DNA from 2 places in the Kocuria sp. CPCC 205260 genome. Region 2 is predicted to be linked to the other one. Evidence: predicted binding sites of a transcription regulator. Region 2 holds the regulator's gene; the other holds the start of a gene.
The links. Region 2 encodes HrcA, which represses chaperone genes, less so after heat shock. Its sites were predicted from a motif close to TTNGCACTCGNNNNNNNCGAGTGCNAA; they were not measured.

Region 1 (4,098 bases), 870 kb from region 2:
AAGGCCTTGGCGGCGGCGTTGGCTCGGGTGTCGGCGGCCTCGTTCAGCTCGTGGCCCGCGTGGCCCTTGACCCATTCGAAGGTCACGTCCCGGCCCTGCATGGCGGCGTCCAGCGCCTTCATGAGCTCGACGTTGAGCACCGGCTTGCCGTCGCTCTTCTTCCAGCCCTTCTTCTTCCAGCCCTTCATCCACTTGGTGATCGAGTTGATGACGTACTGGCTGTCGCACAGCACCCGCAGGGGCTCGCCGAGCTCCTGCGTGGACTCGAGCAGGTCCAGCACGGCCTGGAGCTCGCCCATGTTGTTCGTGCCATGCGGCCAGCCCCCGCTGCGCCAGTTGGAGTCGTCGATGTACCAGGCCCAGCCGGCCGGGCCGGGATTGCCCAGGGCGGAGCCGTCGGCGGCAGCGATGATCGTCATGCCGAACACTGTGGCACGTCCCACCGACAGCACAGCCCAGCCCGGCGCCGCGGCTCGGGCTGTCCCGACAGGCTCCCGTCGGCAGGCCGGTCGCACCGGGCCCTGGGACGCCTGCGGCACCGGCCGGCAGCGCAGACACTCGTCGGGTCCACCCCCCCCCCCGGACATGACGACGGGCCCCGCCTCCCGAGGTGGGAGACGGGGCCCGTCGGACTCGCTGGGCTGCGCTCAGCGATGACGCCGAGGCGTCATCACATCATGCCGCCCATGCCGCCCATCGGGTCCTCGCCGCCGCCGGCGGCCGCGGCCGGCTCCGGCTTGTCGGCGACGACGGCCTCGGTGGTCAGGAACAGCCCGGCGATCGAGCCGGCGTTCTGCAGGGCGGAGCGGGTGACCTTGACCGGGTCGTTGATGCCCGCGGCCATGAGGTCCTCGTACTCGCCGGTGGCCGCGTTGAGGCCCCAGCCCTTCTCGAGGCCGCGCACCTTGGCCGCCACGACGCCCGGCTCGAGCCCGGCGTTGAAGGCGATCTGCTTGAGCGGAGCGTCGATGGCGACCTTCACGATGTTCGCGCCGGTGGCCTCGTCGCCGCTGAGCTGCAGCTGGCCGAAGGCGGTCTCGCCGGCCTGGATCATGGCGACGCCGCCGCCGGCGACGATGCCCTCCTCCACAGCAGCCTTGGCGTTGCGCACAGCGTCCTCGATGCGGTGCTTGCGCTCCTTGAGCTCGACCTCGGTGGCCGCGCCGGCCTTCAGCACGGCGACGCCGCCGGCCAGCTTGGCCAGGCGCTCCTGCAGCTTCTCGCGGTCGTAGTCCGAGTCCGAGTTCTCGATCTCGGCGCGGATCTGGGCCACGCGGCCCTCGATCTCCTCGGCGGAGCCGGCGCCGTCGACGATGGTGGTCTCGTCCTTGGTCACGACGACCTTGCGGGCGGTGCCCAGCAGGTCCAGGGTGGCGGTCTCGAGCGAGAGGCCGACCTCCTCGGTGATGACCTGGCCGCCGGTCAGGATGGCGATGTCCGCCAGCTGGGCCTTGCGGCGGTCGCCGAAGCCGGGAGCCTTGACGGCCACGGACTTCACGGAGCCGCGCATCTTGTTCAGCACCAGCATGGCCAGCGCCTCGCCCTCGACGTCCTCGGCGATGATCATCAGCGGCTTGCCCGACTGGATGACCTTCTCCAGGACCGGGACGAGATCCTTCACGGCCGAGATCTTCGAGTTGACGATGAGGATGTAGGGATCCTCGAGGACGGCCTCCTGGCGGTCGGCGTCCGTGACGAAGTAGCCGGAGAGGTAGCCCTTGTCGAAGCGCATGCCCTCGGTCAGCTCGAGGTCCAGCCCGAAGGTGTTGGACTCCTCGACCGTGATCACGCCCTCCTTGCCGACCTTCTCCATGGCCTGGGCGATGAGGCGGCCGATCTCCGGATCCGCGGCCGAGATGGACGCGGTGGCCGCGATCTGCTCCTCGGTCTCGATCTCCTTGGCGGAGCTGAGCAGCTCGGCGGTGACGGCCTCGACGGCCTTCTCGATGCCGCGCTTGAGCGAGAGCGGGTCAGCACCGGCGGCCACGTTCCGCAGGCCCTCGCGCACGAGCGCCTGAGCGAGCACGGTGGCGGTGGTGGTGCCGTCGCCGGCGACATCATCGGTCTTCTTGGCGACCTCCTTGACGAGCTCGGCGCCGATCTTCTCGTAGGGGTCCTCGAGCTCGATCTCCTTGGCGATGGACACGCCGTCGTTGGTGATCGTGGGAGCGCCCCAGGACTTCTCCAGGACGACGTTGCGGCCGCGCGGGCCGAGCGTGACCTTGACGGCGTCAGCCAGGGTGTTGAGGCCGCGCTCGAGACCGCGGCGGGCCTCCTCGTCGAATGCGATGAGCTTTGCCATGTGTTCGTCCCTCCTGGACGTTCAGTCTGACTCCCACCGACCCGCTGCCCGCGACGGACGGGGCGCCGGCTCCTGCGGGATCTGCCCGCCGAGCCTGCCCCTCAGAGAGGCGGTGGCTTCCACTTCGTGGTCGAGCGGCTGCGCCGACCGCAGCGGGGCCGGCTGGCAGTCTGCTCGACTGAGTGCCAAGTCCATTATTGGCACTCGGCCCCTGCGAGTGCAAACCCCTGAGCGCGTTCGGCTCAGGGTTCACCGAGGGCGGACGCCCCGTGCCACGGCACCTGCTCCCACTCCTCGCGCAGAATGCCGTAGATCATCCGGTCGTAGTGCTCCCCCGCCACCTTACGAGCCCTGCGGATCCGCGCCTCCTCGGTGAAACCGAGCTTCCGGGCCACCCGGCACATGCCGCGATTGCCGCTCCAGGTCTCCAGGTCGACGCGGTCGGCGCCGCTGGTCCGGAACAGCAGGTCGACCCACAGGCGCAGGGCCTCCGAGCCGTACCCGCCGGACCAGTACTCCGGCGGGTAGATCGCCACGCCGATCGAGTGCAGCGGCAGCAGATGCGTGCCCGTACCCGGATCCTCCGTGGGGGCCTCCGCGTGATACCAGGAGACCTGCCCCAGGAACCGGTCGGTGCCCTGCTCGGCGATCACCGCGGTGTCGCGCACTGCGGGCCAGTCGCCCTGGCGCACCCGCTCCGTCAGCTTCCCGAGCCAGCGCTGGGCCGTTTCTGCGGTGAAGTTGGGGTAGAAGGGCCCGTCCGTGCGCTGCCACTCGTGCTCGCCGCCGCCGGGCGGGGGCATGATCCACCGCTCGTAGACGGGGAGGTCATCGGCGCGCCAGTCGCGCAGGCGCACGCGCCGGCCCTCGACGGCCAGCGGCTCGACAGCGCGCGAGTTCCCCGCCGCGCTCATCGGAGGGCCTCCGTCGGATCGGCCGCCAGTGCCTGGGCGCCGGCGCCTTCCTGCGGGAGCTCGGCGGCGCCCTGCGCGGAGGACTGCTCCTGGCCTGCGCCCACCAGCTCCTCGCCGAGGTCGTCTCCGATCACTGCCACCAGCGGATAGGCGATGGCGTCGTCGGCCTGGACCTGCTCGATCCCCAGGGCATCGGCCACGAGCCGGGCCTGCTCCTCGGTGTCCCCGGTGACGCCGTCGCTCGCGTAGTAGACCACGCTCTCGTCCACGGGCATGCCCCAGTTGCCGGTGGCGATGACCTCCCAGTCCAGCGCCGTGAGGTCCTCGCTGGCAGCGCCGGCCACGCCGTCGAGGTCGGTGGCGTTGAAGATGCCCACCTGCTCGGCGTCCTCGGGAGCGGCAGAGGCGCTCGCCCCGTCCTCCGCCCCGGCCGACCCGCTCGGATCCTCGGCGACCTGGTCGTCGGAGCCCTGGACGGCGCTCGAGCCGCGGTCCTGGTTCACGGTGGAGAAGACGTAGGCGCCGGCGCCCAGCAGCAGGCCGAGGGAGCCCACGATGACCATGGCCTTCAGGCTCCCGGGGGTCTTGGGGGCTGCGGCCTCCCGGGGCCGGTGCGCGCCCTGCCGAGGGCCGTCCTCCGGGACGTCGTCGAAGACGTCGCGGGGATGCAGGTCGGGATCGGACCACGGGGGCTGTTCGCTCATGCGCGCCATCCTTCCATCGGGGAGCCCGTTCATGCGCCGCGACGAGCCGCCGGGACCGCGCTCACGAGTCCCTCAGCTCGCGCAGCTGCCGCACCAGGACGGGCTCGGCGGCCCAGGCGGCCTCCGTGTCCAGCAGCGCATTGAGCCGCTGGTAGTACTCCGTCACGGGCATCCCGAG
Region 2 (4,098 bases):
CCGTGCAGCGGCTCGACCACGATGCCCTCGACCGCCAGGTCGTGGCCCCAGACCTTCGCGACCAGCTCGGCGTCGTGCTTGCCCTCGACCCAGATGCGGGAGGCCTGGGCCGTGCGGGCGCGGAAGCCCTCCACCTCGACCGACCCGGAGCGGGTGCGCGCGGGAGCCTTGGGGGCGCTGCGGCGCTGAGGCTCGGCCGCGATCACGGGCTCGCCCTCGAAGAGGAAGCCGGGTCCCAGGGGGAAGCTGCGGATCCTGCCCCGACGGTCCTCGAGGCTGAGCACGCGCATGCCGCCGATCGTCTCCAGACGCACTACGGCCCCGACCCAGCCGGTCTCGAACTCCTCGAGGACCATGCCGCGGGCCACCGGCAGCTGACGCGGCTCGGGCGGGCGGTTCGAGGCGGACAGGTCGCTGAGGGAGCGCGGTCCCCAGGACGAAGGGGGCATGGAGGCCTCCAGATCGACGGACGTGGTGGTGCGGTGCGCCGGAGGGGGCGCCTCCGGGCGGATCAGCGGCGAGCGTACCAATGCCCCGGTGCGAGCGCGGAGGCGTGAGCCCGCCTACACTGGCTTAGCAGTGTGTGCCCCCGAGTGCCAGAATGGTCCTCCGAGCGAGCACGCACAGCGCAGGAAGGAGCGGAACATGGATCACCCCCGGCGACTGCAGGTCCTGCAGGCCATCGTGGAGGACTATGTCCACTCCCGGGAGCCGGTGGGCTCCCAGGCCCTCGTCGAGCGCCACGCCCTCGGCGTGTCCTCGGCGACCGTGCGCAACGACATGGGCGTGCTGGAGGAGGAGGGCCTGATCATGGCCCCCCACACCTCCTCGGGTCGGATCCCCACGGCCAAGGGGTATCGCGAGTTCGTCGACCGGATCGCGGCGGTCCAGCCGCTGACCCCGGCCCGGCGCCGCGCGATCCAGACCCTGCTCGAGGGCGCCGACGGCATCGACGACGTCATGGAGCGCACGGTGCGCCTGCTCTCGCAGCTCACCCACCAGGTGGCGGTCGTGCAGTACCCGTCGGTGAGCTCGGCCGCGCTGCGGCACCTGGAGCTGGTGCGCATGGACGAGCACCAGGTCCTGCTGGTCGTGATCCCCACCGACGGCCGGGTCTCCCAGCGGATGCTGCGCATGCCCGAGCCGGTGGCCGAGTCCGTCGTCCTGGATGCCCGGGCGAGGCTGCTGGGCGCGGTCGTCGGGCATCCGCTGGCCGGAGCCGGTGCGGCCGTGATGGCCGCGGCCCAGCAGGCGCCCCCGGCCGAGCAGCCCCTGCTGGAGGCGGCGGCCGCGGCCGTGGCCGCCGTGCTGGACAGCGCGTCCGGGCAGCGCATGCTGCTGGCAGGCACCGCGAACCTGGCCCAGTCCACCGACGACTTCCGCCGCAGCATCGGCCCCGTGCTGGAGGCGCTCGAAGAGCAGGTCACCCTCCTGCAGCTGCTCTCGGAGATGGAGCAGGACGAGCGCGGGGTGGCCGTGCGCATCGGCGCGGAGGACTCGTCGGACCCGCTGGTCGAGACCTCTGTCGTCGCCACCGGATACGGTCCGCAGCGCAGGGCCAAGCTCGGCGTGCTGGGTCCCACCCGCATGGACTACCCGCAGACCATGGCGGCGGTGCGCGCCGTGGCCAGCTACCTCTCGCGCTCGCTGCCCAGCTGAGCCGCACCGAACAGACTCGCGCTCTCCTCGAGCCCGGCCATGCGCCCGGCGAGGGGCGCGCAGACCACGAATCCCAGAGATGACGAGGACGGAACGACCTGTGAGCGATCACTACGAGACCCTGGGCGTGTCCCGGGACGCCTCCGCCGAGGAGATCAAGCGCGCCTACCGCAAGAAGGCCCGTCAGCTGCACCCGGACGTCAACCCGTCGCCGGATGCCGCCGATGAGTTCAAGCGCGTCTCCCACGCCAACGACGTCCTCTCCGACCCGGAGAAGCGGCGCATCTACGACGCCACCGGCAATGAGAACGGCGAGTCCGGCTTCGGCGGAGGCGGCTTCGGCGGCGGCGGGTTCGGGGGCTTCGGCGACATCTTCGACGCCTTCTTCCAGGGCGGCGGAGCCCAGGGCCCCAAGTCCCGCACGCGCCAGGGCCAGGACGCCCTGATCACCGTGGACGTCTCCCTGCAGGAGGCCGTCTTCGGCACCCAGAAGCGGATCACGGTGGACACCGCGGTCGTGTGCCCCGAGTGCCAGGGCACCTGCTGCCAGCCGGGCACCCACCCCGAGCAGTGCACCGACTGCGGCGGCCAGGGCCAGGTCCGCCAGCCCATCCGCTCGCCCCTGGGCACCGTGATGACCGTGGCCGAGTGCCCCACCTGCCGCGGCTACGGCGATGTCATCAAGTCCCCGTGCCAGGAGTGCTACGGCCACGGGCGCGTGCGCGACAAGCGCCCGCTGAACGTCAAGATCCCCGCCGGCGTGCGCAGCGGAGTGCGCATCCGCCTGTCGGGGCAGGGCGAGGCCGGCGTGGCCGGCGGCCCCAGCGGCGACCTGTACGTGGAGACCAAGGTCACCCAGGACCCCACGTTCACCCGCGACGGCGACGACCTGCACGTCACCGTGCAGATCCCCATGACCTCGGCCGCGCTGGGCACCACCCTCAAGCTCGACACCTTCGACGGCCCCCAGGAGATCTCGATCCCCGCAGGCACCCAGTCGGGTCAGACCCGCCGGGTCGAGGGCCTGGGCTCCACCCGCCTGCGCAGCCAGAGCGGGGAGCGCGGCGATCTGGTGGTGCACCTGGAGGTCGAGACCCCCGAGGACCTCACCGGCGAGCAGCGCGAGCTGCTCACCCGGCTGGCCTCCCTGCGCGGCGAGGAGCAGCACACCGGAACCGCCGTGAGCCGCACGCAGGAGCGCGGGGGCGGCGGCGGGTTCTTCTCGCGGCTGCGCGACCGCTTCGCGGATCAGTGAGGCGCCGGACATGACCACGCTGCCCGTCTTCCTCGCCGAGACCGAGATGCTCGGCGCCGGCGCGGGGGAGCAGATCGTGCTCAGCGGCCCTGAGGCCCGCCACGCCGCCACCGTGCGGCGCCTGAGCACCGGCGAGCGGCTCGAGCTCGTCGACGGCCGCGGGCTGCGGGTCACCGGCAGCGTCGTGAGCGCCGCCGGCGACCGGATCGAGCTGCGCGTCGAGGACTCCGTTGAGGAGCCGGCGCGCAGCCCCGAGCTGGTCCTCGTGCAGGCCCTGGCCAAGGGCGACCGTGATCTGCAGGCCGTCGAGTCCTGCACCGAGCTCGGCGTCGAGGCCGTCATCCCGTGGCAGGCCGAGCGCTCGATCGCCAAGCTGCGCCCCGAGCGCCAGGCCAAGCAGCTGGCCAAGTGGGAGTCCGCCCTGACTTCGGCGGCCAAGCAGTCCCGACGGGCTCGCTGGCCGCAGCTGCGCGAGCCGGTCACGAGCTCCTCGCTGGCCCGGCTCATCGAGGAGGCGCCGGGCACGCGCTGGCTGGTCCTGCACGAGAGCGCGCAGCAGCGTCTCACCGAGCTGCTTCCGGAGCTCGCGTCCCACGAGGACCTGGAGGGGATCGGGCTGATCGTGGGCCCGGAGGGCGGCGTCTCGGACACCGAGCTCGAGCGCTTCGTGCAGGCCGGGGCTCAGCCGATGCTGCTGGGCCCGGAGGTCCTGCGCTCCTCCACGGCAGGGGCCGCTGCCGTGGCCGTGCTGTCCTGCGCTCTCGGGCGCTGGTGAGCATCCACGGCGGCACAGCCGCCCGCCGGCGCGTCGCACCGGCGCGATAGCATGGGCCCTCGAACCGCACCTCGGCCTGCACCAGCTGCAGCCTCCCGTGCGGAGCAGACCACGCGCAGCGCAACGGAAGGCGGCAGCGGCCACACGGCCCTCACCATGGATCACAGCACCCTCTCGGACACCGAAGCGGACCCGCAGCGTCCCGTCGGGGCACCCGCGCAGGACACGTCCCCGGAGCAGGAGCGCGTGCGGCGCACCGTCGTCTTCCACGACCGCGAGACCATGGTGCGCAGCATCGGCCAGGCCGATTCCGCGCTGACCCAGATCGAGCTGGCCCGTCCGGGCACCCATCTGCGCGCCCACGACCTCACCGTCTCGGTCGACGGCCGCGCGGAGGACGTCGCCGTCG

Region 1: the regulator HrcA is predicted to act here: its motif matches at 2,465-2,491, upstream of groL (chaperonin GroEL).

What each region holds. Positions count from the first base shown of each region.
Region 1 covers NZ_JAVKPT010000001.1:989,549-993,646, forward strand. The annotation lists gene RF645_RS04480 (ribonuclease HI) at 1-419, opposite strand, end outside; gene groL (chaperonin GroEL) at 671-2,302, opposite strand; gene RF645_RS04490 (GNAT family N-acetyltransferase) at 2,545-3,216, opposite strand; gene RF645_RS04495 (LytR C-terminal domain-containing protein) at 3,213-3,920, opposite strand; gene RF645_RS04500 (DUF3263 domain-containing protein) at 3,982-4,098, opposite strand, start outside.
Region 2 covers NZ_JAVKPT010000001.1:116,728-120,825, reverse strand. The annotation lists gene RF645_RS00505 (DUF3097 domain-containing protein) at 1-449, opposite strand, end outside; gene hrcA (heat-inducible transcriptional repressor HrcA) at 646-1,659, shown strand; gene dnaJ (molecular chaperone DnaJ) at 1,760-2,914, shown strand; gene RF645_RS00490 (16S rRNA (uracil(1498)-N(3))-methyltransferase) at 2,925-3,689, shown strand; gene RF645_RS00485 (PhoH family protein) at 3,972-4,098, shown strand, end outside.